4 regions of the Streptomyces sp. iso_384 genome follow, and region 4 is predicted to be linked to each of the others. Evidence: riboswitches for the same ligand, from Rfam matches in the RefSeq annotation. Region 4 holds a riboswitch; each other region holds the start of a gene.
The links. Region 4 has a riboswitch for cobalamin ahead of AC0VY3_RS19670 (CbtB domain-containing protein). Riboswitches for the same ligand answer to the same signal wherever they lie in the genome.
Positions count from the first base shown of each region.

Region 1: another riboswitch for cobalamin. It lies ahead of AC0VY3_RS16265 (ABC transporter substrate-binding protein); the one in region 4 lies ahead of AC0VY3_RS19670 (CbtB domain-containing protein).
Region 2: another riboswitch for cobalamin. It lies ahead of AC0VY3_RS11080 (cobalamin biosynthesis protein); the one in region 4 lies ahead of AC0VY3_RS19670 (CbtB domain-containing protein).
Region 3: another riboswitch for cobalamin. It lies ahead of AC0VY3_RS28330 (ribonucleoside-diphosphate reductase subunit alpha); the one in region 4 lies ahead of AC0VY3_RS19670 (CbtB domain-containing protein).

Region 1 is NZ_JBWBTT010000001.1:3,640,437-3,647,660, forward strand. It holds gene AC0VY3_RS16245 (beta-ketoacyl-[acyl-carrier-protein] synthase family protein) at 1-1,126, shown strand, start outside; gene AC0VY3_RS16250 (acyl-CoA dehydrogenase family protein) at 1,201-3,213, shown strand; gene AC0VY3_RS16255 (acyl carrier protein) at 3,329-3,604, shown strand; gene AC0VY3_RS16260 (beta-ketoacyl-[acyl-carrier-protein] synthase family protein) at 3,601-4,824, shown strand; cobalamin riboswitch at 4,923-5,109, shown strand; gene AC0VY3_RS16265 (ABC transporter substrate-binding protein) at 5,170-6,216, shown strand; gene AC0VY3_RS16270 (FecCD family ABC transporter permease) at 6,213-7,224, shown strand, end outside.
Region 2 is NZ_JBWBTT010000001.1:2,527,244-2,534,467, forward strand. It holds gene AC0VY3_RS11075 (cobyric acid synthase) at 1-726, opposite strand, end outside; gene AC0VY3_RS11080 (cobalamin biosynthesis protein) at 723-1,718, opposite strand; cobalamin riboswitch at 1,856-1,987, opposite strand; gene AC0VY3_RS11085 (hypothetical protein) at 2,150-2,380, opposite strand; gene AC0VY3_RS11090 (inorganic phosphate transporter) at 2,393-3,658, opposite strand; gene AC0VY3_RS11095 (class II aldolase/adducin family protein) at 3,936-4,595, shown strand; gene AC0VY3_RS11100 (alpha/beta hydrolase) at 4,662-5,789, shown strand; gene AC0VY3_RS11105 (hypothetical protein) at 5,974-7,224, shown strand, end outside.
Region 3 is NZ_JBWBTT010000001.1:6,337,235-6,344,458, forward strand. It holds gene AC0VY3_RS28310 (carbon starvation CstA family protein) at 1-954, shown strand, start outside; gene AC0VY3_RS28315 (YbdD/YjiX family protein) at 951-1,154, shown strand; gene AC0VY3_RS28320 (hypothetical protein) at 1,302-1,985, shown strand; gene AC0VY3_RS28325 (GNAT family N-acetyltransferase) at 1,985-2,494, shown strand; cobalamin riboswitch at 2,528-2,681, shown strand; gene AC0VY3_RS28330 (ribonucleoside-diphosphate reductase subunit alpha) at 2,819-5,233, shown strand; gene AC0VY3_RS28335 (ribonucleotide-diphosphate reductase subunit beta) at 5,233-6,249, shown strand; gene AC0VY3_RS28340 (hypothetical protein) at 6,274-6,489, opposite strand; gene AC0VY3_RS28345 (GlxA family transcriptional regulator) at 6,571-7,224, shown strand, end outside.
Region 4 is NZ_JBWBTT010000001.1:4,373,229-4,380,452, forward strand. It holds gene AC0VY3_RS19640 (pirin family protein) at 1-852, opposite strand, end outside; gene AC0VY3_RS19645 (tetratricopeptide repeat protein) at 1,001-1,366, shown strand; gene AC0VY3_RS19650 (hypothetical protein) at 1,482-2,159, shown strand; gene AC0VY3_RS19655 (TetR/AcrR family transcriptional regulator) at 2,188-2,919, opposite strand; gene AC0VY3_RS19660 (SDR family oxidoreductase) at 2,952-3,770, opposite strand; gene AC0VY3_RS19665 (CbtA family protein) at 3,972-4,727, opposite strand; gene AC0VY3_RS19670 (CbtB domain-containing protein) at 4,797-5,012, opposite strand; adenosylcobalamin (AdoCbl) riboswitch at 5,028-5,165, opposite strand; gene AC0VY3_RS19675 (histidine phosphatase family protein) at 5,279-5,875, shown strand; gene AC0VY3_RS19680 (4'-phosphopantetheinyl transferase family protein) at 5,924-6,658, opposite strand; gene AC0VY3_RS19685 (metallophosphoesterase family protein) at 6,655-7,224, opposite strand, start outside.

The sequences.
Region 1 (7,224 bases), 730 kb from region 4:
CACCGCCCGGCGGTGCGAGGAGCTGGCCGGTCTGCCGGTCGACTTCGCCTGTCCGGTGGACGGCATCGACCTGGACGCGGCGGTGGGCGGCCGCTCGGTGTGGCGGATGGCCCGGTTCGTGAAGCTGGCCCTGGTGGCAGCCCGGCAGGCCGTCGCCGACGCCGGCCTCGACCCGGCACGGTGGGACGGCGGCCGGGTCGGTGTGGTGCTCGGCGTGGGCGTCGGTGGTGTTTCCGTGCTCGTCGACAACGCGGCCAGGCTGGCGGCCTCGGGCCCCGACGCGGTCTCCCCGCTGCTGGTCCCGATGATGATCCCCAACGCGGCGGCGGGCGAGGTCGCCATCGCGCTCAAGGCGGGCGGCCCGAGCCTCGCCCCCGCCACCGCCTGCGCCTCCGGGGCCACCGCCGTCGCCGTCGCCCGCGATCTGCTGCTCGGCGGCAGCTGCGACGTGGTGGTGGCGGGCGGCGCGGAATCGGTGCTGACCCCGCTGGTGGTCACCGCCTTCGCCCGGATGGGCGCGCTGTCCACCCGCACCGGCGACCCGGCGGCCGCGTCCCGCCCGTTCGCCGCCGACCGCGACGGCTTCGTCATCGGTGAGGGCGCGGCCATGCTCGTCCTGGAGCGCGAGGCCGGGGCCCGTGCCCGGGGCGGCCGTCCACGCGCCCTGCTCACCGGGGCCGGTTCCAGCACGGACGCCCACCACCCCACCGCCCCGGCTCCCGACGGTCACGGCGCCCAGCGGGCGGTCCAGGCGGCGCTCGACCAGGCGGGCTGGACGCCGCGCGATGTCGACCACATCAACGCCCACGGCACCTCCACACCCCTCAACGACGCCATGGAGACCACTCTCATCTCCCGGCTCTTCCCGCACCGGCCGCCGGTGACCGCGCCCAAGGGCGTCGTCGGGCACACCCTGGCGGCGGCGGGCGCGATCGAGGCGGTGGCGACCGTCCTGACGCTGGAACGTTCCGCAATTCCGCCGATCGCCAACCTGGACGCGCTCCCCGACGCCTTCCCGCTCGACTGCGTGACCAAGGAGCCCCGTCACCAGCGGGTCGAGCGGGCGCTGAGCCACTCCTTCGGCTTCGGCGGCCACAACGTCGCCCTCGCCTTCCAACGCGCTTGATAAACGAGGGCATTTCGGGACGGCGGGGGGTGTCCTCGCCGTTCCTTGATCGTTACTGTGTTGTGACCGTCATGATGAACGACGCGGCCCCGCCGTCCACGAACGAACTGCTCACCGCAGTGCTCTTCGGACCGAACTTCCGTCAGGAACACGGTTTCTGGCGGCGGCTGCTCACAACAGAACCGTTTCGCCGCCCCGGTGGCGGCACCCCCGACGAACGACTCGCCCTCTCCTACCACCGGATGCGCATCCTCAACAACGCGCTCGACAGCGGCGCGAGACTGGCGGCCGACCCCCGGGCGCTGGCCGCCCTGCACGAATGGCTCGGCCCGGTCGACCCGGCGCTGACCACCGTGGCGGGCATCCACTACAACCTCTTCCTCGGCAGCCTCCTCGACCACGACGCGGACACCCTGCGCGACTTGTCGGACTTCCTCGCCCTGCGGCGCGTCGGCACCTTCCTCTGTACGGAGGTGGCGCACGGCAACGACGCGGCGGCCGTCGAGACGACCGCGACGTACGACCCCGCACGCGACGGCTTCGTCCTGCACACCCCGCATGCCGGGGCGCAGAAGTTCATGCCCAACACCAGTCCCGCCGGAGGCCCCAAGTCCGGTGTGGTGGCCGCCCGGTTGCTCGCCGAGGGCGCCGACCGCGGGGTCTTCCTCTTCCTCACCCCGCTCACCGACGCCCATCGCGCCCTGCCCGGCGTGCGGGTGCGGCGGCTGCCCGCCCGGATGGGCTCCCCGGTCGACCACTGTCTGACCTCCTTCGACCACTGCTTCGTCCCGCGCGGCGCGATGCTCGCCGGACAGCAGGGGCGGATCGGCGACGACGGACGTTTCCACAGCGAAATCCCCAACCGCAGAAGGCGGTTCCTCACCTCCATCGGCCGGGTCACCCCCGGCAAGCTCTCCATGAGCGCCTGCGCGGTCGGCTCGGCCCGGGTCACCCTGGCCATCGCCGTTCGCTACGCCGGTCACCGGATGATCTCCGGATCGCGCGCCGCGCAACAGGTGCCGGTGTACGCGCACCGCACCCATCACGGGCCGCTGGCCGGGGCGATGGCCACCGTCTACGCGATGAGTCTGCTGCACCGCAGGGCCCTGGACCGCTGGGAGTCGGCCCCGGAGGCCGACCGGGACGAGGCGGAGCGCCTGGTGGCCGTCGCCAAGGGGTGGATCACCTGGCAGGCGCGCGGCGTCATCGTCGAATGCCGTGAACGGTGCGGCGCCCAGGGGCTCCTGGAGAACAACGGCATGACCGAACTGTTCACCGGCATCGAGGGCGCGATCACCGCCGAGGGCGACAACCTCGCCGTGCACGCCAAGGCCGCCGCCGAGATGCTGTTCAGTGCCACCGCCGGGGAGGCGGACGCCGACGGCGGCCCCGGCGAGTTCGACGACCCGGCCCTCCTCGGCCGGCTCGTCGCGGCCCTGGAGAACCTCTGGTTCGCCCGTGCCCGGGAGCGGATGAGCGCCGCCCCGCCCGGCGACCCGCTCGGCCGCTGGAACGCCGCCTCCCCGGCCGCGCTGCGCGGCGTCGAGGCGTACGCCTACCGGCAGGCGGACGAAGCGTACGCCGAGGCCGTCGCCGCGCTGCCCGAGGGTGAGGCGCGCGAGCGGCTGACCGAGCTGCGCAGGCTCTTCGCACTCCAGTGGATCGCCCGCAACAGCGGCGACCTGCTCGCCTCCGGACGGCTGACCGCCGATCAGGTCACCTTTCTGCCCGACCTGGTGGAGCGGGCGATCGCCGCCGTGGCCGCGCACACCCCCGCCCTGGTCGGGTCCTTCGCCCTTCCCGAGCGCCTGATGTCGGACTGGCCGATCGCCGGACCCGGTTACGCGGACGTCTACGACGACCCCGAGGGGCCCTGGCACCGGGGCCGCAGGGCGGGAATCCGGGGCCGCGCGGCGGAATTCAAGCGGCCCAACTGCGGCAGCAGGAGGCGCCCACTGCGCGAGAAGGTGGCCGCGCTCGGCACCCGCGGGGTCCTACTGGCGTACTGGGGAACCACCTCGATGCTCTCCCGATGGTTCGAGAAGCCGCAGGTGAGCGTAGACGAATCGGTTCGCCCCAAGGCGTAACCGGAAGATAGTCATCCAGTTACTTCGGACGGTGGGTCGCTGCGTTCAGCTATCCGCCGTACGGGAAAACCCGAGCCGGCCAGATGCCGATGGAACGCCGATGAGAGGAATCGCCATGAAGACCATCCACCCCAAGATCACCGAGGTACTCACCGGGACGTTCAAGGTGCCCGCCGCCGAGATCCTGCCGGAGTCCACGATGGACAGCCTGGAGATGGACTCGCTCGCGGTCGCCGAGTTCGCCGTCATCATCAAGGAGACGCTGGGCGTCGACGCGGACTCGGAGAAGCTGTACAAGGACGCCACGCTGGCCGACATCTCCGCGTACATCGACGCGGCCGTCGGCAGCGCGGCGGCCGATGCCACGGTGCCGGTGAGCAACACCCGATGAAGCGACCCGCCATCGCCGTCACGGGGCTGGGCATGATCACCCCGGTCGGCCACACCACCGACACCACCTGGGACGGAGTCTGCGCCGGGGAGTCGCCCGCCCGCACCGTCCCCGAACTGCACGGCTGCGCCGTCGACTTCGCCTGCACGGTCTCCGGCATCGACCTCGACGACGCGGTCGGCGGCCGGACCGCGTTCCGGATGGGCCGGTACGTCAAGTTCGCCGTCCTGGCCGCCAGGGAGGCGGTCGCCGACGCCGGGCTCGACCCCGAGCGGTGGGACGGCGCCCGGGTCGCCGTCGTGGTCGGCACCAGCAGCGGAGGATCCGCCGGACTCACCGAACAGGCCGTCGCCCTGGAGCGACGCGGCCCCGAGGCCACCTCGCCCTCGGGCATCCTGCTGACCATCCCGAACATGCCCGCGGCCGAGATCGCCATCCGGATGAAGGCCACCGGACCCAGCCTCGCCCCGTGCACGGCCTGCTCGTCCGGGGTGACCGCCCTGTCCGTGGCCCGGGACATGCTGACGCTGGGCCACTGCGACATCGCCATCGCCGGGGCCACCGAGTCCATCGTGTTCCCGGTCGCGATGACCGGCTTCGCCCGCTCCGGCGCGGCGGCACCGCGGGACGGCGACCCCGCCCGCCTCTGCCGGCCCTTCGCCGCGGACCGGGCCGGGATCGTCATGGGCGAGGGCGCGGCCGTCATGGTCCTGGAGCGGGCCGAGGACGCCCGGGCCAGAGGCGCCTCCCCCCGGGCCCTGATCGCGGGTACCGGCGCCACCACCGACGCCCACCACCCCACCAGCCCCCACCCCTCCGGGGACGTGGCGCGGGCGGCCGTCGACGGCGCGCTGCGCGACGCGGGCTGGCGGCCAGAGGACGTCGACCACGTCAACGCGCACGGGACGTCGACCCCCCTCAACGACGCCACCGAAGCCGCCCTCATCGGCCGGGCCTATCCGCACCGGCCGCCCGTCACCGCCCCCAAGGGCGTACTGGGCCACTGCATGGGCGCGGCCGGCGCCATCGAGGCGGGCCTGACGATCCTCACGCTCCAGCACGGGATGATCCCGCCGATCGCGAACCTGGACGCCCCCGCGCCCGGGTTCGACATCGACTGCGTCACCAAGGCCCCGCGCGAGGTGCCGGTACGGCGGGCCGTCAGCCACTCCTTCGGCTTCGGCGGCCAGAACGCGGTGATCGCCCTCCAGGCTCCGTAACGACGCAGTCCGCCCGGGCCGGTGCGGCAGGCCGATCCCGCGCCGCACCGGCCCGCGCCCAGCGGCCCGCCGCACCGCGCCTGGTCCGCGGAGCCGCGTGATAGCTTGCCGGGGCCAGTCGAACCCCAGCGACGGGGTCAGGGAATCCGGTGCGAGACCGGAACTGACGCGCAGCGGTGAGGGGGACGGGCGGGGCCACGGCCACTGGAGCACCCACCTGCTCCGGGAAGGCGTCCCGCCCGGACGAACCCGAGTCCGAAGACCTGCTGGCACCCGCGCCCGCACCGGGGCACGGGAACCGTACGACGGGCTCCGCGGCTGGGCCCAGAGACACAGAGGTCCTTCGTGCTGTCCACGGCCACCCTCGCCCCGATACGTACCGCCGCCCTGCTCGCGGCGGGGCTCCTCCTGCTGACCGCCTGCGGCGGGGGTGAGAGCACCGGGGCCGCCGACGGGAAGAAGACCGAGGGCTTCCCGCTCACCCTCGAGAACTGCGGGCGCACCGTCACCGTGGAGGCCCCGCCCCGGCGGGCCGTCTCCGTCGACCAGGGGTCGACCGAGATCCTGCTCTCGCTCGGGCTCGCGGACCGGCTCGCCGGGACCGCCACCTGGAGCGACCCGGTCATGAAGGGCCTGGAGAAGGCCAACGCCGGGGTCGAGCGGATATCGGAGAACCGGCCCTCCTCGGAGAAGGTCCTCGACAAGGAGCCCGACTTCCTCAGCGCCTCCTTCGCCTCGACCCTCGCCAAGGGCGGCGTCGCCCCCCGCGAACAGTTCGAGAAGCTCGGCGTTCCCACGTACATCTCGCCCGCCGACTGCACCGGCAAGGACAACAGCGGCGGCGGCGACGGAGCCCGTACCGCACCGCTGACGATGGACAGCGTCTACACGGAAGTCCGCGAACTGGCCCAGGTGTTCGGCGTCCCCGAGCGCGGTGACGCCCTGGTGAAGAAGCTCCGGGCCCGCGTGGACCGGGCCACCGAGGGCGTCGACGCCTCCGACGCCTCCCTTCTCTACTGGTTCTCCGACTCCAAGGCCCCCTACCTCGCGGGCTGTTGCGGCGCCCCCGGCGTCATCACCAAGGAGCTCGACGCGAAGAACGTCTTCGACGACACCCACGACGAATGGCCCCAGATCAGCTGGGAGACCGTCGCCGACCGCAACCCCGACGTCCTGGTCATCGGCGACCTGAGCCGTACGACGCAGACCGCCGAGAGCGCCGACAAGAAGATCGAGTTCCTGGAGTCCAACCCGGTCACCAAGACGATGGACGCCGTCAAGAACCGGCGTTACGTGCTGCTCAGCGGCCAGGCCATGAACCCCACCATCCGGACCGTCGAGGGCCTGGAGCGCGTCGCGGCCGGACTGCGCGACTTCGGGCTCGCGGGGTGAGGGCGAGCACGGACAGCCGTACGGTCGGGAAGCCGGCCGACGCACCGCCTGCCGCCGTCCGCCCCGACGGCCCCGCCCGGGTCGGTGCGCCGTTCACCGTTCTGCTCTGGAGCGGCGGCCTGCTCCTCCTCCTGGCCTCCGTCGCGGTCGCCGTCACCATCGGGCCCGCCCGGATCTCCGTGCCCGACGTCTGGTCCGCCGTCGCCGCGCACCTCGGGTTCGGCGCCAGTGACCTCAGCCCGATCCGGGACGGCATCATCTGGAACCTCCGCATGCCCCGCACCCTTCTCGCCGCCGTGTGCGGCGCGGGGCTCGCGGTGTGCGGCACGGTGATGCAGTCCCTGCTGCGCAACCCGCTCGCCGACCCCTTCGTCCTCGGCGTCTCCTCCGGAGCCTCGACCGGGGCGGTCGTGGTGGTCGTCCTCGGGGTCGGCGGGGGAGCGGTGTCGCTGTCGGCCGGGGCGTTCGTCGGGGCCATCTGCTCGTTCGCCCTGGTGCTGCTGCTCAGCCACACCCTCGGCGGCTCCACCGACCGGGTCGTCCTCTCCGGCGTCGCCGCGATGCAGCTCTTCTCCGCCCTCACCTCCTTCGTCGTGATGACCTCCGCCGACGCCGAGCAGACCCGCGGGGTGCTGTTCTGGCTCCTCGGCTCGCTCAGCGGCGTCGGCTGGAGCGAGGTCGTCCTCTGCTCCGCCGTGCTCGCCGTCTGCCTGGTGGTCTGCCTGGCCCACGCCCGTACGCTCGACGCCTTCGCCTTCGGGCAGGACGCCGCCGCCGCGCTCGGCGTGAACGTCGCCCGCACCCGGATCGTGCTGCTCTGCACCACGGCCCTGCTGACCGCCGCCCTGGTCAGCGCGGCCGGGGCGATCGGCTTCGTCGGCCTGGTCCTGCCGCACGCGGCCCGCGCCGTCACCGGATCCGGGCACCGGCGGCTTCTGCCGGTCACCGCACTCGCCGGGGCGATCTTCCTGGTGTGGGCCGACACCCTCGCCCGGACCGTCCTGGACC
Region 2 (7,224 bases), 1.8 Mb from region 4:
GGACACCCGCAGGCCGTCCTCCTCGTCGATGCCGAGCCCGTGGGCGTACGGCAGCACTCCGTACGTCCGCCGCCCGGTCAGACCGTGGAGCATGTCCAGCCCCGGCTCCAGCAGTGAGACGTCGCCCCGGAACTTGTTCACGAGGTAGCCCGCGACCAGCGCCTGGTCCTCGGCGCTCAGCAGCGCCGTCGTGCCGAAGAACGAGGCGAAGACCCCGCCCCGGTCGATGTCCCCGACCACCAGCACAGGGAACCGCGCGGCCCGCGCGATGCCCATGTTCACGATGTCGGTCCGCCGCAGATTGATCTCGGCAGGCGACCCGGCCCCTTCGCAGATCACCGCGTCATGGCTCGCCCGCAGCTGCTCCAGACAGTCCGTGACCGTGCCGAGCAGCGCCTCCTGACGGCCTCCGTGGTACCCCCGGGCGCTCATCTCGCCGACCGGCTTCCCCATCAGGACCACCTGGCTGGACCGATCGCTGCCGGGCTTCAGCAGCACGGGGTTCATCAGGGCCGTCGGCTCCACCCGGGCGGCCTGCGCCTGCATCGCCTGGGCCCGCCCGATCTCCGCGCCCTGGCGGGTCACGAAGGAGTTCAGGGACATGTTCTGCGCCTTGAACGGCGCGACCTTCACGCCCCGGCGCACCAGCCACCGGCAGATGCCCGCCGTGACGACGCTCTTGCCCGCGTCCGATGTGGTTCCCGCGACCAGCAGTCCGCCGCTCATGCCCGTCCCCGCTTCTGTCCTGTCGACGACCGTCCGGCGACCGCACGGCCGGCGGCCACGCGCCCCGCGACCAGCCGGCCCGCCACGCACACCCCGAGGGCCAGCGCGCCCACCCGGCGCGAGAGCCGCACCGCGCGTTCGATGTCCGCGCCCCGCACCTCCCGCCCGGCCGCCCCGTTGAGCACCGGCCGGTGCTCGACGCGCCCCGCGTACGCCAGCGTCCCGCCCAGCCGTACGCCGAGCGCCCCCGCGAACGCGGCCTCGACCGGACCGGCGTTCGGGCTCGGGTGCCGGCCCGCGTCCGCCTTCCAGGCGCGTACGGCCTCCGAGGGCCGTCCGCCCGCCGCGACGGCCAGCGCGGCCGTCAGACGGGCGCCCGGCCACCCCGCGAGGTCGTCCAGGCGGGCCGAGGCCCAGCCGTAGCGGCGGTGGCGGGGCGACTTGTGGCCGACCATCGCGTCCAGCGTGTTCACGGCCCGGAACCCGACGAGCCCGGGCACCCCGCCGATCGCCCCCCACACCAGCGCGCCGACGACCGCGTCCGAGGTGTTCTCGGCGACCGACTCGACGACCGCGCGGGCGATGCCCGGACCGTCCAGGGAGTGCGGATCGCGCCCGCACAGATGCGGCAGCCGCTCCCGGGCCACCTCCAGGTCCCCGGCGGCCAGCGCGCCGCCGACGGCGCGGGCCTCCCGGCCCAGCGACGTACCGCCGACGACGGACCAGGCGGTGGCGGCGGTCAGCGCGACGGCGAGCGCGGGCCGGTCCCGCACGGCGCGTGCGGCCAGCGCGGCTACCCCCACGGCGCCTCCGGCGCACACCAGGGTGTGCAGCGCGCCCCGGCCCCGGTCGTCACGCCACAGCAGGGACTCCACCCGCGCGGCGGCGCGGCCGAATCCGGCGACGGGGTGGCCGCGCCGGGGGTCGCCGAGCAGGGCGTCGGCGATCAGTCCGGCCGTGGCGCCGTACGCGAAGACGCGGTCGGCACGCACGGCTCAGGCCGCCGTGAGCAGAGGCGTTCCGGCACCGGGGCCGTCACTGGGGGGCACAGGATGCGGCACACGGCGGCCGGGCATGGCGTAGGTCCTCACTCAGGGTCCGCGCCCTGGTTCGACGTGACCGGCGACGAGAGTCTCCTGGCTTCCGGATCCGCAGTTCCCCCGGCCTTCCAGCCCGCGTACCGCGAGCCGTGACGTCCGGTGTGGGGGAGTGCTCCCCGGTGACAGTGGCGGGACCGCGCCGGATTCGCACCGGCTTCCTCTGCTGTCGCCGTAAATGGCTCCGGCAGTCCACCACGCCCCGAGAACAGCCGTCAACTCGCTGTTGACCTGCGGGGCTCCCCTGTGGGCGGACGCACACACGGACGCACATCGGGCCGGACACACGAGGTGTGTCCGGCCCGAGGAAGTGCGGTGGAACGGGGTCAGGCGACGATCAGATAGATCCCGTACGAGACCGCCGCCACGCACAGCCCGAAGCAGGCGTACGCGCCGGTGCGCGCCAGCGCCACCGATCCGCCGGAAACGCTGCTTCCGGCCGTGGCGGACTGCTTGGAGAGGGCGACGATGCCCAGGGTGAAGAGGCCGACCAGCGCGACGGTGACCACGAGGCTGACACCGAAGACGGAGGCGAGAGCTGCCCAGTCGATTTTCATGCGGATCTGTCCTTACACCGTGGCCGGCGGCCGGGCCGGGTCGTCGGGCGCCGTGGCCGGAGCCGGGATGGTGGTCATGAGGTCGGAGGCCGGGCCGCCGACGGGCGGCGGCTGGACCGCGGCGATGGCGGTGGTGACGACGCCCTGCGGCTCGTCCTCGCCGACGGCCGCGTCGTTGACGTTGGTGTGGTCGACCGGCTGGCGGCGCGAGGCCAGCCAGATCGCGAAGGAGCCGCCGACGAGCAGGATCGCGGTGACGGTGATGCCCCAGGTGCCCTGCTTGGTCAGGAACTCGGCGCCCGCGCCGACCAGACCCGCGGCCGGCAGGGTCAGACCCCAGGCGACGAACATCCGGGTGGCGGTGGACCAGCGGACCACGCCCCCCTTGCGGCCGAGGCCCGCGCCCATCACGGCACCCGAGCAGGACTGGGTGGTGGAGAGCGAGAAGCCGAGGTGCGAGGAGGCCAGGATGACGGTCGCCGCACTGGTCTGGGCGGCGAAGCCCTGCGGCGGCTTGAGATCCGTCAGGCCGCTGCCCATGGTGCGGATGATGCGCCAGCCGCCGAGGTAGGTGCCGAGCGCGATGGCCACACCGGCGGAGACGATGACCCACATCGGCGGGTTGGAGCCGGGGGCGAGGACGCCGCCGGTGACCAGGGCCAGGGTGATGATGCCCATCGTCTTCTGGGCGTCGTTGGTGCCGTGGGCGAGCGAGACGAGACCGGCGGAGGCGATCTGTCCGGCCCGGTAGCCCTTGGCCGTCGACTTCAGCTGGTTCGGGTCGGTGACGTTCCGGTTGATCCGGTACGTCAGCCGCGTGGCCAGCATCGCGGCGAGGCCGGCCACCAGCGGGGCGGCGATCGCCGGGAGCAGCACCTTGGTGACCACGGTGCCGCCGTTGATCGAGGACCAGCCGGCCGACATGACCGCGGCGCCGATCAGACCGCCGAACAGGGCGTGGGAGGAGCTGGAGGGCAGGCCGACCAGCCAGGTCAGGAGATTCCACAGGATGGCGCCGACGAGCGCCGCGAAGATGACCTCGGTTCTGAGGCCGTCCTCGTTGACAATCCCGCCGGAGATCGTCTTCGCGACCTCCACCGACAGGAACGCGCCGATCAGGTTGAGAACGGCGGACATCGCCACCGCTGTCTTGGGCTTCAGTGCGCCGGTCGAGATGGTGGTGGCCATCGCGTTGGCGGTGTCGTGGAAACCGTTCGTGAAATCGAACACGAGAGCTGTTACGACCACAATCGCAAGCAGCAGCGTGATGTGTTCCATTTACCCAGGCAATCGTTCGACGTCAGTGGCTCGTGGACCGTAGGCAACCTGAGTGAACGGAAGATGAACTGGACAGGGCTTTGCGGTGACCCCAAACGGAGTGGGTCGCTTCCGCTTGTGTGCGGGAGAGGTTGCGGGATGCCTGTGGGGTGCGGCGTGGACTGCCCTTTGCCGCCCGTTGGCGAACATTTTGACCGGCTGTTCGGCGCCCGGAAGAGATCCCCGTCACTGCCCGCGTGACGTTCCGGTTGCGCGCCTTCGCGCCTACGATCGCCCCATGAGCGAGCAGCACCCGGAATCCGTGGCAGAGACCTGGCGGGACGTCGTCGCGACGGCCCGCCGCAGCGCGGCGGACGGCCTGGTCGTGGGTACCTCGGGCAATGTGTCCGCCCGGGTCGGCGATCTGGTCCTGGTGACGCCCAGCGGGGTGCCCTACGACCGGCTCGGACCCCACGACGCGGTCGGCGTCGACCTGGACGGCCGGCAGGTCCTCGGGGAGCTCGGGCCGACCAGCGAACTCCCTCTCCACCTGGCGGTCTACCGCTCCACCGACGCCGCCGCCGTGGTCCACACCCACGCCGTGCACGCCACCGCCGTCTCCACCCTCGTCACCGAGGTGCCGCTGATCCACTACGCGGCCGCCATCCTCGGCGGCCCGGTCCGCGCCGCCGCCTACGCCCGCTACGGCACCCCCGAACTGGCCGACGCCATGCTCGAAGCCCTCCGGGACCGCACCGGCTGTCTGCTCGCCAACCACGGCACCGTCACCTACGGCGACACCCTCGACCAGGCCTACGAACGCACCGCCCAACTGGAGTGGCTGTGCCGCCTCTGGCTCACCGCGAGCTCCGTGCCCGGCCGCACCCCGGCCCTGCTCGACACGGCCCAGCTGGCCGAGGTGACCGAGGCGCTCAAGGGATACGGCCAGCCCGGCTGACCCGCGCCCCGCCCGGACGGCCCCTGTCCGCTGGCAGTTCGTCACCCGCGCCACGACACTGAAGCGGTGCGCCCGGTAACCGCGACGGCAACGGCCGTCACCTCGATCATCGGCGTCGGTGCGGCAGCGGTCGCGGCCGGCCGGTACGCCAGTGGCGTCGCCCTCAAGGCGACGCCCGGACGTCCCCTCCCCGCCGACCGCAGGCTCACCGTGCACGCCACGGCGGCCGGGCAGGTCACCCTGACCCGCTCCTTCTCGGCGCTCCGGCCCGGCACCTGGGGCCTCGCCGGACCCGGCGTCCACGCGGTCGTCGGACCCGTCGTCGACGGGGCCTCCCAGGCCGCCGACACGGTCGTGCGGAGACTGGAGAGCGTCGGCCAGGGGCTCCTCGAACCCGGCGCGAAGGTCCGCCTCACCCCCGCGCTGTACGGCGGCGACCCGGGCAGCGACCTCGGCCTGGACCACCAGGAGGCCGAGATCCCCGGCGAGCTGGGCATCCTGCCCGCCTGGTACGTCCCCGGCGCACGCGACACCTGGATCATCACCGTGCACGGTCTCGGCGCCACCCGGACCCATCCCATGAACCTCATGGGCTTCCTGCACGCACAGCGCTTCCCGATCCTCGACTTCGCCTACCGGGGCGACCCCGGAGCCCCGCGCCCCGCCGACGGCCTCGGCCACTTCGGCGCCTCCGAATGGCGCGACCTCGACGCCGCCATCCGCCACGCCCTGCGCCACGGAGCGCGGAACGTCATCGTCCACGGCTGGTCCACCGGCGCCACCATGGCCCTGTACGCCGCCGTCGAGTCACCGCTCCGCGACCGGATCAGCGGCCTCGTCCTCGACTCGCCGGTCCTCGACTGGCCGGTCACCCTGCGCGCCCTGGCCGCGGCCCGCGGCGTCCCGGCCGCCCTGCTGCCGCTCGCCGTCCGCGCCGCCCAGGGCCGGACCGGGATGAGCGCCGCCCCGGTGCTGGAGACCTCGGCGGTGGCCTCGCTGCGCACCCCGACCCTGATCCTGCACGGCCCCGACGACACCATCGCCCCCTGGGGGCCCTCCCGGGAGCTCGCCGCCCGCAGCCCGGATCTGGTCAGCCTGCACGCCGTGGCGCAGGCTCCGCATGCGTCGATGTGGAACGCCGACCCGGCCCGCTACGAAGAGACCCTGCGGCGCTTCCTCACGCCCCTGATGTGAGCCGATGGGGTGAACTCTCCCCCTTGCCATCGCGCCGGGGGAACCTTTCACGTACCGGTGAAACGCCTTCCGTTTGGGCTTTCGGGCCGTCAGGGGCAAGACTGCTCCCGTGACGTCCCGTACTCCGCGCGACTCCAGGCTGCGACTTGTCCGCCCGCGACCCCTTGCCACCGCCCGCAAGGCCGTGACCACCCGGCGCACCAGGCCGGCTCCCCGGCCCCCCGAGGGCACCCCGCCCCGCACGGAACTGGCACGCCAGGCCAGGGCCGTGCTCGCCGACGCCGTACGCATCGCCCACTGGGCCGCCGACACCCCGGGGCCGGGCACCGCCGCCCCGCTCGCGGCCCACGCCCTCGAACGGGCGGCCACCGCTCTGGAGCTCTCCCCGGCGCAGGTCCGCGCGGGTTGGGACCGGGCCCGGCTGGCCGGACTCATCGAGCTGCACGGTGACACCGCCCGCCCCGGCTGGCGGCTGCGCGCCTGGGACCGGGACGACTCCGCCGTGCTGCGCGGCTGGGTGGCGCTCTTCGACGCCTGGTCGCTCGTCCACGCCGCGCCCGAGGGCATCGAGGCGGGCCCGGTCGCCGAAGCCGTCGAGGCCGTGCCCCAGGTGCTCTCGCTCCTCCAGCTCTCCGCGGGCCCCGTCACCGTCCCCGCCCTGCTGGACCTCCTCGGCCAGCGCGTCGCCGAACTCCAGGAGGAGCGCTGCGAAGTGCCCCTCGGCCCCGGCAGAACCGCGCCCGCCGCCCCGGAGACGGCCGCGAGTGCTCTGAGCGCGGCCGGACCCGCCCGCAGCGCCGACCTCAACGCCCTGCTGCTCGACTGGGCCCTGGAGGGCCTCGCCGCCGTCGGGGCGCTGACCCTCGGCAGAGGGCAGGCCACCCTCACCCCGCTCGGCAACTGGGCGGTCTGGGTCAAGCTGGAACAGATCTGCGTCGCCGCCCAGAGCCCGGCCGGCAACATCGAGCAGTCCGCCGCCGACATGCTCCTCGGCTGCGCCCGGCTCACCCCCGGGCCGGCCCGCGACGAATACCGCGCCTGGCTCGCCGCCCGCACGGTCGGCAGCGCCGTCGCCGAACTGCTGGCCGTCGCCCGGGGCGAGGACGCGCTGCTGCGCGGACTGGCCTTCGAAGCGCTGAGGGTCGTCGGCGCCCCCGCCGAACCCGAGGTCCGCGCCGTGCTCGCCGAACCCTCGCTGCGGCCCTACGCGCTGCTCTGGCTCGCCGAGTACGAGGGCAACGACCCCGACGACGCCCAGGACGTCCTCAGCCGCGAGGAGTCCACCTGGCTCTGGGTCGACACCGCGGCCGCCGTCGCCGACCACGGCGAGACCGCGCTGCTGGTGCGCCACCTCGACTCCGCCGTCCAGGGCACCGTCCCGGCCCTGCTCGACGAGGTCAGGGCCGTCGGCCACCCGCGCACCGTCCAGGTCCTG
Region 3 (7,224 bases), 2.0 Mb from region 4:
GCCTCCCAGGCCGTGGCCAACTTCGGCTTCACCATCACCCCGGACGCCCTGGCCCAGGCCGCCAAGGACGTCGAGGAGGCGAGCCTGCTCTCCCGGACCGGTGGCGCGCCCACCTTCGCGCTCGGCATGTCGGAGATCTTCTCCGCGGTGGTCGGCGGGACCGCGATGAAGGCGTTCTGGTACCACTTCGCCATCATGTTCGAGGCGCTCTTCATCCTGACCACCGTGGACGCCGGCACCCGGGTCGGGCGCTTCATGCTCCAGGACATGCTGGGCAACGCCTACAAGCCGTTCCGCGAGGTCAGCTGGAAGCCGGGCGTCTGGTTCGCCAGCGCCGTCGTGGTCGGCGGCTGGGGCTACTTCCTCTGGGTCGGTGTGCACGACCCGCTGGGCGGCATCAACCAGCTCTTCCCGCTCTTCGGCATCGCCAACCAGCTGCTGGCCGCCGTCGCGCTGGCCGTCTGCACCACGCTGCTCGTCAAGTCCGGCCGGCTGAAGTGGGCCTGGGTCACCGCGGTCCCGCTCGCCTGGGACGTGGCGGTCACCCTCACCGCGAGCTGGCAGAAGATCTTCTCCGAGGACGTGAAGATCGGCTTCTTCGCCCAGCGTGACAAGTACCAGGCGGGCATCGACGCGGGCGAGGTGCTGGCCCCCGCGAAGAACATGGACGACATGCGGACCGTCGTCACCAACTCCACCGTCGACGGGGTGCTGAGCGCGCTCTTCGCGCTCCTCATCATCGTGGTGCTCGTGGACGCCGGGCGGGTCTGCTACAAGGCCATCCGCGACCCGGAGAGCGTCAAGCTCCACGAGACGCCGTACGTCGAGTCCAAGCTCGTCGCCCCGGCCTCGCTCATCGCGACCCCGGAGGAGAAGGCCGAACTGGCCGCCGCCGGCCTCGGCCCCGAGGGCGGCCTCCGCAAGGAGCCCGCGGGAACGGGGAGTCCGACATGACCGTCGCGGACGTCCGGCGGGTGGCGGGACGGATCCGCTGGTACGTCCGTGAGCTGACCGGCGAGTCCACGTACGACCGCTATGTGGCACACGCGAGAACGCACGATCCGGACGCCCCGGTGATGACCCGCCGCGCGTTCGAGCGCAGCCGCACGGACGCCCGCGAGGCCGATCCGCGCGAGGGCTTCCGCTGCTGCTGAGCACCACCGGCCGGTCAGCGGGCCCTGGATCCCGGGCCGTCGCCCCTCCCTCGATGGAGCGGGCGGCGGCCCGGAGGTCGTTCCGGTGTCCGTCCACCGTTCGATTACCCGGTGCGCGGACCCCTCACCGTACGAAAAGATGTGCCCATGACATCGCGCTCCCGGTCGCCCCGGCTCCGGCCCCTCCTCCTGACCCTGCCGCTGACGCTGGCACTGACCCTGACGGCGACGGGCTGCGGCACCGAGCCGGCGCCCGACACGATGGCGGCGGGCCGGAGTTCCTCGGACGGTCCGGCGCCGGACCGGGCGGATCTGGAGGCACGGGCGAGCGCCGCGCAGCTCGTCGCGGAGCAGGTGTGGGTGACCGAGGCCGCGGGCTACGCCCTGGTACGCCAGTCGGTCGGGGCGCTCGGTGACGACGGGTTCAGCAGCTCCTACAGCGCGCCGGACGGCGGAACGCTCCAGCTGTCGGTGGAGCGCCGCCCGCGCGCCGAGGCCGACTGTGCGGAGGGGGCCGCGGCCGCGAGCGGTCAGGAGCCCCTGGTGACGTGCGAGCGGGACGGCGAACAGTGGTACCGGGCCACGGAGTCGGGCCATGCGTACGCCTGGGAACAGGGCGGACTCGTGGTCACGGTGAGCGGGCCGCGCGACAAGGTGGACCGGGCGACGCTGCGTTCGGCGGCGCGGGCCGCCCACCGAGCCGACGACCGGGAACTGGACCGGGTGCTGCCGCCGGCCGGGGAGGCCGCCGGGCGGCAGCCGGTCGAGCGCGGCGATCTGCCGCCGGTGGGCGACGGCGCGCCGAACAACGATGTGGGAGCGAGTGGCTGATGGATCTGACGATCAGGGTGGCGGAACCCGCCGAGTACGCCGCGCTCGGCGGGATCATCGCCGAGGCGTATCTCGGTGATGATCTGCTGGACGGCCCGCAGGACCCGTATCTGCTCCAGCTGCGGGCGGTGGAACGACGGGCGGCCGAGGCGGAGGTGCTGGTCGCGCTCGACGCGGACGGGACGGTGCTCGGCGGCGTGACGTATGCCGCTCCCGGCACTCCGTGGCGCGACATCGCCGGTCCGGGCGAGGCCGAATTCCGGATGCTGGCCGTGGCCCGCGCGGGGCGCGGACGGGGCGTGGGAGAGGCTCTCGTGCGGGCGTGCATCGAGCGGGCCCGGTCGACGGAGGCTGTCCGGGCACTGGTGCTGTCGACGCAGCCGGCCATGCTCGCGGCCCACAGGATCTACCGTCGGCTCGGCTTTCTGCGGACCCCTGAACGGGACTGGGAGCCGGTGCCGGGCCTGCGGCTCATGACCTTCCGGCTGGGGCTGGAGGCGGCGTCCTGAGGGGCGTATTGAATCGACGCGACACAACATGTGGGGGCCGCAGCATCTGGCGGCCCCCACATGTATGCTCGACCTCGCTGTCGTCGCAGGGGAATCCGGTGCGAATCCGGAACTGTCCCGCAACGGTGTGATCAGTGTGTTTTTGCACACCTGAAGTCCGATGACCTGCCGACAGCGCGTCCGGATCGACCGAACCGGATGCCAGACGTCCGGGCCTCGCGGATAGGCCGGTGGACGCCGTCAGCTGTGCTGCCCTGCCCCGGGCTTCGCGCTGCCCGGCTTCCCCGCCTGCTGCCGGCCCCCTGCCGAGCGAGGGAAAGCCCAGTGACCATCGCGCCCGCCGATCCGGTTTCAGCCACCGAATCCGCCGAGTCCACCACGGCCGGGAACGCCCCGAACGACGGACCCGGGACCGCTTTGCTGCGGACCCTGACCGACCTCACCGTCGATCTGCCCGACACCGACCCCGGCCGGGTCGCCGCCGCCGCGCTGCGCGGGCGCAACGCCCGTTCCGACGAGGCCGAGTTGCGCTCGCTGGCCACCGAGGCCGCCGCGGGGCTGATCTCCGAGGACCCGGCGTACTCCCGGCTCGCCGCCCGGCTGCTGACCCGCACGATCGCGGACGAGGCCGCGGGGCAGGGCGCGACGTCCTTCTCCGCCTCGGTCGCCGTCGGGCACCGCGAGGGCCTGATCGCCGACCGCACCGCCGCGTTCGTGGCGCTGCACGCGGACGCGCTCGACAAGCTCGTCGAGCAGGCCCTGGCGGACGGCGCCGACGACCGCTTCGGCTACTTCGGTCTGCGGACGCTGCACAGCCGTTACCTCCTGCGCCACCCGCTCACCCGCGAGGTCATCGAGACCCCGCAGCACTTCATGCTGCGCGTGGCCGCGGGCCTCGCCGAGGACGAGTCGGTGCGGGCGCTGGACGAGGTCGCCGCGCTCTACGGGCTGATGAGCAAGCTGGACTACCTCCCCTCCTCCCCCACGCTCTTCAACTCCGGTACGCGACACCCGCAGATGTCCTCCTGCTATCTGCTGGACTCGCCGAAGGACGAGCTGGACTCGATCTACGACCGCTACCACCAGGTGGCGCGGCTCTCCAAGCACGCGGGCGGCATCGGTCTGTCGTACTCCCGCATCCGTGCCCGGGGTTCGCTGATCCGGGGCACCAACGGGCACTCCAACGGCATCGTGCCGTTCCTCAAGACGCTGGACGCCTCCGTCGCGGCGGTGAACCAGGGCGGCCGGCGCAAGGGCGCGGCGGCGGTCTACCTGGAGACCTGGCACGCGGACATCGAGGAGTTCCTGGAGCTCCGCGACAACACCGGTGAGGACCAGCGGCGTACGCACAACCTGAACCTGGCGCACTGGATCCCGGACGAGTTCATGCGCCGGGTCGACGCGGACACCGAGTGGTCGCTGTTCTCCCCGGCGGACGTGCCCGAGCTGGTCGACCTGTGGGGCGACGCGTTCGACGCGGCCTACCGCGGGGCCGAGGCCAAGGGTCTGGCCCGCAGGACGATTCCGGCGCGTGAGCTGTACGGCCGGATGATGCGGACCCTCGCGCAGACCGGTCAGGGCTGGATGACGTTCAAGGACGCCTCCAACCGGACCGCGAACCAGACCGCCGAGCCGGGCCGGGTCGTGCACTCCTCGAACCTGTGCACGGAGATCCTCGAGGTCACCGACGACGGCGAGACGGCCGTCTGCAACCTGGGCTCGGTCAACCTGGGCGCCTTCGTGGCGAACGGCTCGATCGACTGGGAACGCCTGGACGCCACCGTGCGGACGGCCGTGACCTTCCTGGACCGGGTCGTCGACATCAACTTCTACCCGACCGAGCAGGCCGGGCGCTCCAACTCCCGCTGGCGGCCGGTCGGCCTGGGTGCGATGGGCCTCCAGGACGTCTTCTTCCAGCTGCGCCTGCCGTTCGACTCGCCCGAGGCCCGCGCGCTCTCCACGAAGATCTCCGAGCGCATCATGCTGGCCGCGTACGAGGCGTCCTGCGACCTCGCCGAGCGCTCCGGCCCGCTGCCCGCGTGGTCGGAGACGCGTGCCGCGCGCGGGGTGCTGCACCCCGACCACTACGACACCGAGCTGAACTGGCCGGAGCGCTGGGACGCGCTGCGCGCCCGGGTCGCGAAGACCGGCATGCGCAACTCGCTGCTGCTCGCCATCGCGCCGACCGCGACGATCGCCTCGATCGCCGGGGTGTACGAGTGCATCGAGCCGCAGGTCTCCAACCTGTTCAAGCGCGAGACGCTCAGCGGTGAGTTCCTCCAGGTGAACGCCTACCTGGTGGACGAGCTGAAGAAGCTCGGCGTGTGGGACGCCCGCACCCGTGAGGCGCTGCGCGAGGCCAGCGGCTCCGTGCAGGGCTTCGCCTGGATCCCCGAGGACGTGCGGGCGCTGTACCGCACGGCGTGGGAGATCCCGCAGCGCGGTCTGATCGACATGGCGGCGGCCCGTACGCCGTTCCTCGACCAGAGCCAGTCGCTCAACCTGTTCCTGGAGACGCCGACGATCGGCAAGCTCTCCTCGATGTACGCGTACGCCTGGAAGCAGGGGCTGAAGACGACGTACTACCTGCGTTCGCGCCCGGCGACCCGGATCGCCCGTGCCGCGTCCGGGCAGGCGGCGGCCGCCGCCCCCATTCCCGTACAGCAGGCTTCGGCTCCCGACGCGGACGCCATCGCCTGCTCTCTCGAAAACCCCGAGTCCTGCGAGGCCTGCCAGTAATGAGCACGAACGAAGAGAAGAACCTGCTCGACCCGGGATTCGAGCTGACCCTGCGTCCCATGCGCTACCCGGACTTCTACGAGCGCTACCGGGACGCGATCAAGAACACCTGGACCGTCGAGGAGGTCGACCTCCACTCGGACGTCGCCGACCTCGCCAAGCTGTCGCCGGGTGAGCAGCACATGATCGGCCGGCTGGTGGCGTTCTTCGCGACCGGTGACTCGATCGTCTCCAACAACCTCGTGCTGACGCTGTACAAGCACATCAACTCCCCCGAGGCGCGGCTGTACCTGTCGCGGCAGCTCTTCGAGGAGGCCGTGCACGTCCAGTTCTATCTGACGCTGCTGGACACCTATCTGCCCGACCCGGACGACCGGGCGGCGGCGTTCGACGCGGTCGAGGAGATCCCCTCGATCCGGGAGAAGGCGCAGTTCTGCTTCAAGTGGATGGACTCGGTCGAGAAGATCGACCGGCTGGAGACGAAGGCCGACCGCCGTCGCTTCCTGCTGAACCTGATCTGCTTCGCGGCGTGCATCGAGGGCCTGTTCTTCTACGGTGCGTTCGCCTACGTGTACTGGTTCCGCTCGCGCGGTCTGCTGCACGGTCTCGCCACGGGCACCAACTGGGTGTTCCGTGACGAGACGATGCACATGAACTTCGCGTTCGAGGTCGTGGACACCGTCCGCAAGGAGGAGCCGGAGCTCTTCGACGACGCGCTCCAGCAGCAGGTCACCGACATGCTGAAGGAGGCGGTCGAGGCGGAGCTGCAGTTCGGCCGCGACCTGTGCGGCGAGGGCCTGCCGGGCATGAACACCGAGTCGATGCGCCAGTACCTGGAGTGCGTCGCCGACCAGCGGCTCGCCCGCCTCGGCTTCCCGACGGTGTACGGCTCGGAGAACCCGTTCTCCTTCATGGAGCTCCAGGGCGTCCAGGAGCTGACGAACTTCTTCGAGCGCCGCCCGTCCGCCTACCAGGTGGCCGTCGAGGGCTCGGTCGGGTTCGACGACGACTTCTAGACCCGACGGGACCGACGGGGTTGCTCAGACCCTGGCCCAACTCCTGAGGTGAAGGCGCCGCGTGGCTGCAACAGGCCGCGCGGCGCTTTCCGCTTCCGGGGGTCCGGCGGCCCGCCGACCGCGTTCCGCCTCCCGCAGCTGGCGGTCGATCCGGCGTTCGCGGGCGGAGCCGAGGGCGACGGGCGCGAGGACGAGGGCGAAAAGTGCGGCTACGACCAGGTAGTTCAGGAATGTGTTCATGCCTCTACTCTGGCCCGCCCGGACAAGAAACATCAGTGGCAGGACTGCCATGAGACATCAAATAGCTGCCACACTTGCTCCATGCTGACCAATGTCGCCGCCCTCCTCCTCGACGAGGTCCACCCCTTCGAACTCGGCGTCCTGTGCGAGGTGTTCGGCCTGGACCGCAGCGACGAGGGCCTGCCGGTGCACGACTTCGCGGTGGTCTCCGCCGAGGGTCCCGTCCTGAACACCCACGCGGGCTTCACCATCACCACGCCGCACGGCCTGGAGCGGCTGGAGGAGGCCGACCTCATCGCCGTGCCCGCGGGCAGCCACTTCATGCAGCGGGAGTATCCGGAGGAGGTCCTCGACGCGCTGCGCCGGGCCGTGGAGCGCGGCTCGCGGGTGCTGAGCGTCTGCTCGGGGGCGTACGTCCTCGGCGCGGCCGGCCTGCTGGACGGCCGCCGCTGCACCACCCACTGGCGGCACGCGGCGGAGCTGTCCCGGCGCTACCCGAAGGCGATCGTCGAGCCGGACGTGCTGTACGTGGACGAGGGCCCGGTGATCAGTTCGGCGGGCACCGCCGCCGGGATCGACGCCTGTCTGCACCTGATCCGGCAGGAGTACGGCCAGGACGCGGCCAACACCCTGGCCCGGCGCATGGTGGTGCCGCCGCACCGGGACGGCGGACAGGCGCAGTACATCAGCCGCCCGCTGCCCCGGAACGCCTGCGACACCGTCGGCTCCACGCTG
Region 4 (7,224 bases):
TCGCGCCTGCACGATCTCCTCACCGGATCGGGCGATGAAGTTCCAGAACATCACGAGCTCCTCCTCGAACGGCTCGCCGCCCAGGAGCATCAGACCGGCGTCGGAGACGGCGCGCAGGGGCAGTTCGGTGCGGCCGCAGCCGAGGTAGAGCATCGAGCCGGGCAGCACGGGGACGCCGTCCACCTCGGCCTCGCCCGACATCGACAGGACCGCGTACTCGAAGTCGGGGTCCAGAGGCAGGCGGGCCTGGGCCCCGGCGGTCAGGGTCACGTCGGCGCCGACGATCGGGGTGTACGCGGTGCCGGGCGAGGCGGTCCCGTCCAGTTCGCCCAGGATGACGGTGGCGGCGAGGCCGGGGGCGGTGACGACGGGCAGGTCCGTGTGGTGCTGGAAGTGCGGCTCGACAGCGCGGTGCGCATCAGGGAGGGCCACCCAGAGCTGCGCTCCGTGCAGCAGCCGGGCGTGGCCCTTCGGGCTCTCCTCGGAGTGGCTGATTGCACGGCCCGAGGTCACCAGGCCCAGCTCGCGGGGGCGCACCGTCTGGAGGCTGCCGAGGCTGTCCCGGTGGAGGACCTCCCCGTCGTGCAGCCAGCTGACGGTCTGGAGGCCCATGTGGGGGTGGGGCGGGACCTGCATTCCGGGCTCGTCGGCGATGTCGTCGGGTCCGTAGTGGTCGACGAAGGCCCAGGCGCCGACCATGCGCCGGCCGAGGTTGGGCAGCAGCCGGCGGACCTCGGTGCTCTCGCCGAGCTGGACACGGCGGGGGGCGAGAAGCTCACGGACGGGCTCGGCGACGACGAAGCCGCGTCCTCCGCAGACGGAGGGCGTTGCCTGGCGATCGAGATTGCTCATGGCGCTCAACCTATTCCCGTGGGGGCGTGGGGCACCGGGGTCCCACGCCAGAACTTTAGTGGAATGTTCAACCATTGTGTGGTGTTGTCACGGGCGAACGTACGACGGGGCGGTCCGCAGGCGGGCCGCACCACACGAAGGAGGACACGTGAGCGAGACCGAGACCTACTACGAGTTCGGCACCGCCGCCGACCGGTGGGACCGGGCGCAGATGTTCTTCGAGGCCAAGGAGTACCTGACGGCCGCGCGGATCCTGGCCGGACTGGTCGAGGAAGTGCCGGAGCAGGTCGCGCCGCGGCTGCTGCTGGCCCGCTCCTACTACCACTCCGCCCGGCTGGGCAAGGCGGAGAAGGAACTGCGGACCGTTCTGGAGCTCGACCCGGTGGAGAGCTACGCGCGCCTCATGCTGGGCCGGACGCTGGAGCGCCAGGGGCGGAGCGCCGACGCGACACCGCACCTGCGGATGGCCGCCGCCCTCACCGGCGACTTCGGCCCAGGAGCCACCCGCTCCTGAGCCCGCCACCCCGATCCACCTGCCGGGCCCGCACCCTTCGGTGCGGGCCCGGTCTCCTTTACCCGCCGGTACGGACATCGGACAATGAGATCTCCAAGACCAAGGGGGTGGGGAGATGCACGGATCCAGGAGTGCCGCATTACGCCGGGCGCGGTCGGCCGCCCTCATCGGGCTCGCGATGGTGGCCTCGGCCGGCTGCTCGGGCGGCAGCGACGGTGAGGGCGGCTGGAAGAACGACGAAGGGGCGGAGCAGACCGCCCGCCCGCCGGGGGCCCACAGCTGGACCAGCAGACCGTGCGACCTCCTCTCCGGCGCCGCACCTGCCGAGGGCTTCACCCTCGGCAGCTCCACCGACTCCGCCTCCCCCGACGCCCGGGAGGACATCGGCGAGAACGGTACGCGGCCGCTCTACCGCCGGACCGGCTGCCTCACGGACCTCAAGGCCCCGGACGGCACGTTCTGGAAGCTCAGCACCATGGCCCGGGTGTACGAGAACACCGGGCCCGCCCGCCACTCCTACCGCGTCAAGGAGGATCTCGACCGTGCCCACGGGCGCGGACCCGAGAAGATCCATGACACCGCCTACGCGTTACCGGAGGACGACCAGGGCCGTCCCGGCCGCACCCTCCGCCTGTGGAACGGCGACCTCGTGCTCACGGTGTCCGCGTACGCACCGCACGGCAGCACGGAAGACGACGTACAGAAGGACCTGGAACGCATCGTCGGCAACGCGGCGCGCCGCACCGAGGACGGCCTGCGCGATCACGACGCCTCCTCCCCCGCGCCGCGGTGACCTCCGTCGTCCGGTTCGGCGCCGCGGATCAGACGTCCGGCCGGGCGTTCGCCACCCGGTCGAGCCACTCCTTCATCAGCGCCGCCTCGGCGGTGCTCAGGCCCGCCCCGTGCTCCTTCCGCAGCAGAGCGCTCAACCGGGCCGCCGCCGTGGGCACTTCGGCGGCCGGCGGCGCGCCGGACGGCACGCTCGGCGACATCTCCGGCGAAACGTCCGGTGTGAGTACCGTCGCGTACAGCGCGTCACGCACCCGTCGGGACACCTCGATGTCGTCGAACGTCGCGGGGCGGGACACCAGCATCAGTGCCACCCCCACATTGGCCGACATGATCATCTGGGCGGCGAGCTCGGGCGCGACGCGTATCCGGCCCCGAACGGCGGCCCGTTCGAGGTCCCCGGTCAGGATCCGGTGGGACTCCAGCGCCGCGGCGGGCGGTGTGCGCATCGCCGGCGAGTTCATCAGCCGGTAGAGGTTGCGGTTGTCGAGGGCGAAGGCGACGTGGCTGTCCCACCCACGGCGCAGGTCCTCCACGGGGTCCGTCGTCTCGCCGCGCTCCCTCTTCGTCGCCAGGTACTTCTCGAAGCCGTGGTCGACGACGGCCGACAGCAGGCCTTCCTTGTCGCCGAAGTGGCGGTAGAGGGCCGGAGCGCCCACCTTCGCCGCCTCGCACACGGCGCGCGTGGAGATATCGCCGTCGGGCGATTCCCTGACCAGAGTGGCGGCCACTTCCAGGATGCGTGTGCGGGTGCTCGTACTCACCGGACGGACGCTATCAAGCGGCACGGCGGCGGTCAGACGATGCCGCCGTTGGCCCGCAGCACCTGGCCGTTGACCCAGCGGGCCGGGCCGGCGAGGAAGGAGACCACCTCGGCTATGTCCTGCGGGGTACCCAGCCGCTCCAGCGGCGGCTGGGCGGCCATCCGTGCGACGGTCTCCTCGTCCTTGCCGTCCAGGAACAGGGCGGTGGCGGTCGGCCCCGGCGCGACGGCGTTGACGGTGATGTCGCGGCCGCGCAGCTCGCGGGCGAGGATCAGGGTCATGGCCTCGACGGCGCCCTTGGTCGCGGCATAGGCGGTGTAGCCGGGCAGCGCCAGCGACAGCACCGAGCTGGAGAAGTTGATGATGGCCCCGCCCTCGCGCAACCGCCGAGCGGCCTGCTGGTCGACGACGAACGTGCCCCGGATGTTGGTGCGGTGCATCCGGTCGAGCGTGTCGAGTTCGAGCTCGGCCAGCGGCGCGAGCGCTATGACCCCCGCCGCGTGCACCACCACGTCGACGCCGCCGAACGTCTTCTCGGCGGCGTCGAAGAGCGCCGCGACGGCGACCTCGTCGGCCACGTCCGCCTGCTGGGCGAAGGCCTCACCACCCGCGGCCGTGACGGCGGCGACGGCGGCCTCCGCCTCGGTCCGCTTGCCCGCGTAGTTGACGACGACCGCGAAGCCGTCGGCGGCGAGCCGTTCGGCGCTCTCGCGGCCGATGCCCCGGGAACCCCCGGTGACCACGGCCACCCGACGAGGGGCGTCACCGGCGCGTGCGGCCGGCGCGGAGGACGCGGATGCAGGTGCCGGCGTCGATACGGACGTCGATGCGGATGTGGACTGTTCGGTCATGGCGGTGCTCCTGGCGACTGGGGTCGCGGCGGTCCCGTGAAACCCGGCGAGATCAACGCTAACATCATCGCGATAGCGACGATACCCCATGGTCGTAGCAACGCTATGAACATCGCTACCCTTCTTTCGCCCGGCCCGCACACGACGGAACCCGCCGGGCAGGCCCCGGCGGGTTCCGTCGTGTGCGTCAGTGCGATCCGCTCAGTTCACCGCACTCGCCGTGCGGGGCGTCGCGGCGCGGGCCACGGGCGTCAGGAGACGTTCGGTGAGGTGGCCGAAGACCACGCCGAAGACGCTCCACAGCGTCGTCTGGACCGCGAGCGTCGAGAGCCGGAACTCCCACAGCAGAGTCGCCGGGAAGTCCTTGCCCACCTCGTCGAAGGAGGGCAGGAAGGCGTAGGAGAGGCCGATCAGCAGAACGAAGCCTGCGACGGCCACGACGGTGGCGTTCCAGTTGCCCAGGCGGGGAGCGAGCCATTTGCCGATGATGACGGCGGCGACGGCCAGCAGCACACTGAGGGCGACCATCAGGAAGAACAGAGTGGTGCGCTTGCCGATGGTGTCGGGGTTGCCGACGGCGGGCGGGTTCGCCGGGTACTTCAGGAACGGCACGACATAGACCGTGAGCAGGGCGGCGCCCGCGATCAGCGCGGCCGTGGCCCGGGGGCCGAAGTTGCCGATGCGGCCCAGCGCGTAACAGAACACGAGGGCGGCGATCCCGCCCACGGCGACGCCGAAGACCAGGACGCCGGTGGCGAGTCCGCCGGTCGCCTGCATGGTGCGGCTGACCAACTCCTCGCCGCCGCCGTGGTCGTGGCTGTGGGCCTCTTCGAGGGCGATGGCCGCGTCCACCTGGGACTCACCGAGGAAGTAGGCGACGGCGAGCGCCAGCGCGCCCGCGATCAGGCCCGCGAGCATGCCGCGCACGAGCAGAGCTCTGACAGATATGGAGTTCACGATGGTTTCCTGGTTTCTCTTGCTTCCCGTGTCCGCTGATTTCCTGCCGCTTCAGGTGTCGCAGGTGCCTCAGTGGCAGGGGAAGCCGAGCAGGTGGCGGCCGTCGTGGACCCACTCGTGGACGCCTTCGCCCGAGATGAGCGCAGTGGCACCCTGTTCGGCGCCGACGAAGTACAGCAGGACGAGCATGAGAATGCCGAAGAAGACCGCCCACGGGGCAATGGCCTTCGCCGAGATCGGAGTGATCGCGGATGTTCCGGTTGCGGGAACGGCGGACTGTGCCATCGCAGTACCTCCTGTGGGAACACGCGTCCCTGTCGTGGTGCTTCGGACGAAGGTGCCGGGTCTGACTCACCCGCAAGGATGCGGGTTCACAGTGGCGCGACCGTGCCGGATTCTCACCGGACTTCCGTCACACCCTCGTCATGGTCGACGTGACCATACCGCCTGTACACAGGCGCCGCCATGGTCCAATCTGCGGAGCCGGGGAGCACGGATCCCTTGGGACTGCAGGGCTTTGGGGCCCATGGTGAAGGAGTGACGGCAGGAACATGACAGTACGGGTGATGTTGATCTCACCGGCGGTGAACGCGGCACTGCGGGAGGCCCGCTTCGACGGCGACGCTCCCCTGGACCGGTCCGGCCGGGAGCGCGCGCGGGCCGCGGCCGGCGCGGTGCCGAAAGCCGGGCTCGCACTGAGCGGCCCCTCCGAGCGGTGCCGCGAGACCACCGCTGCGCTCGGCCTGGCGGCGCGGGCACGGACCGAACCGGCCCTGGCCGGCTGGGACCTGGCGCGCTGGGCCGGCCGCCGTCTCGACGAGGTGGCCGCCGCCGAGCCCGCGCAGGTGGCCGCCTGGCTCGGCGACCCCGCGGCGGCGCCGCACGGCGGCGAGTCGCTGCACGACCTGGTCGGGAGGACCGGGCGGTGGCTGGACTTCCTCGGCGGACCGGACGCACCCGGCACGAGCTTCCTGGCGGTGGCCGAGGCCGCCGTGGTCCGGGCGGCGGTCGTCCATGGTCTGCGGCTGCCCGCGGAGGCGTTCTGGCGGCTGGACGTCGCCCCGCTGACGCTGACCGGACTCAGCGGCCGGTCGGGCCGGTGGAACGTGGGACTGGGCCGCCCCCTGACCGCTCCCCCGGCCGACTGAGCGTCACGCCGCGTCGCCGCCCCAGCAGACCGGCCGGCCGGCCGAACGTCACACCGCGCTGCTGTCCCGCCAGTCGGGCCGGACCAGCACGGCCGTGGCGACGATGCCGTCCTCGATCCGCCAGAGCCCGTGCAGCGTCGTCGGCAGCGCCGGGTCGGTGAGCAGCAGCCGGGCGTCGAAGGAGCCCTCGGCGGCCACACCGCCCTGAGGACCGTTGCCGCTGCCCGGTCCATCGGTCCGTCGGAACGTCAGGTCGGCCTCGGTGAAGTCGAGTTCGAGGCCCGTGACCGGATACCAGGTCTTGAAAACGCTCTCCTTGGCGCTGAACAGGACCCGGTCCCAGTGGATTTCGCCCGCGTCGTCTTCGTCCGAGCCCTCCGGAGCGGGCGGACCGATCCGCTCGCGTTCGGCGGGCAGCGTCACCAACTCCCGTACGCCGCTGGGGAGCGGGGCGTGCGGTTCCGCGTCGATGCCCAGCGACAGCACGTCCTGCGCACGGGCCAGCGCGGCCGCCCGGTACCCGTCGCAGTGGGTGAGGCTGCCGACGATTCCCCCGGGCCACAGCGGTCGTCCCCGGTGCCCGTGGAGCACGGCCACCGGCGGCAGGCCGAGTCCGGCCATGGCCCGCCGGGCGCAGGCACGGGCCGTCGCGAAGTCGTTCCGGCGTTTGGCCACGCTCTTGGCCATCAGCGCCTCCTCCTCCGGGAAGAGGGTTCCGTCCGGGACGCTCTCCGCGCGGGTCGCCGCACAGGAGACGTCGGCGGGGAGCAGCAGCTCGATCACGAGGTGCCTCCGGGGGTGCGCGGTCGTGCGGACGGTTCGGCGCCGGTCCGGGCCGGTGGGGTGGAGTCGCCCTCGTACGGGAGGATCTGCCGCAGCAGACCGCGCGGGTGCCCCCTCTCGCGCCATTCCCTGGGGTAGCCGATGGAGACCTCCTCGAAGCGCACCCCGTCGTACCAGGTCGTCCGGGGGATGTGGAGGTGTCCGTAGACGACGGCGGTGACGTTGAAGCGGCGGTGCCAGTCGGCGGTCAGTTCGGTGCCGCACCACTGCGCGAACTCCGGGTACCACATCACCGACGTGGGTTCCCGCACCAGCGGCCAGTGCCCGGCCAGGACGAGGGGTATCTCGGAGTCGTGCTCCGCGAGCCGGCGTTCGGTCGCGGCGACCCGGGCACGGCACCAGTCGTCCCGGGTCGGATAGGGGTCCGGGTGGAGGAGGTACTCGTCGTTGCAGACGATGCCGGACTCGTGCGCGACGGCGAGCGACTCCTCCTTCGTGTGCGTTCCCGGGGCGCGGAAGGTGTAGTCGTACAGAAGGAAGAGCGGTGCGATCGCCACCGGTCCGTC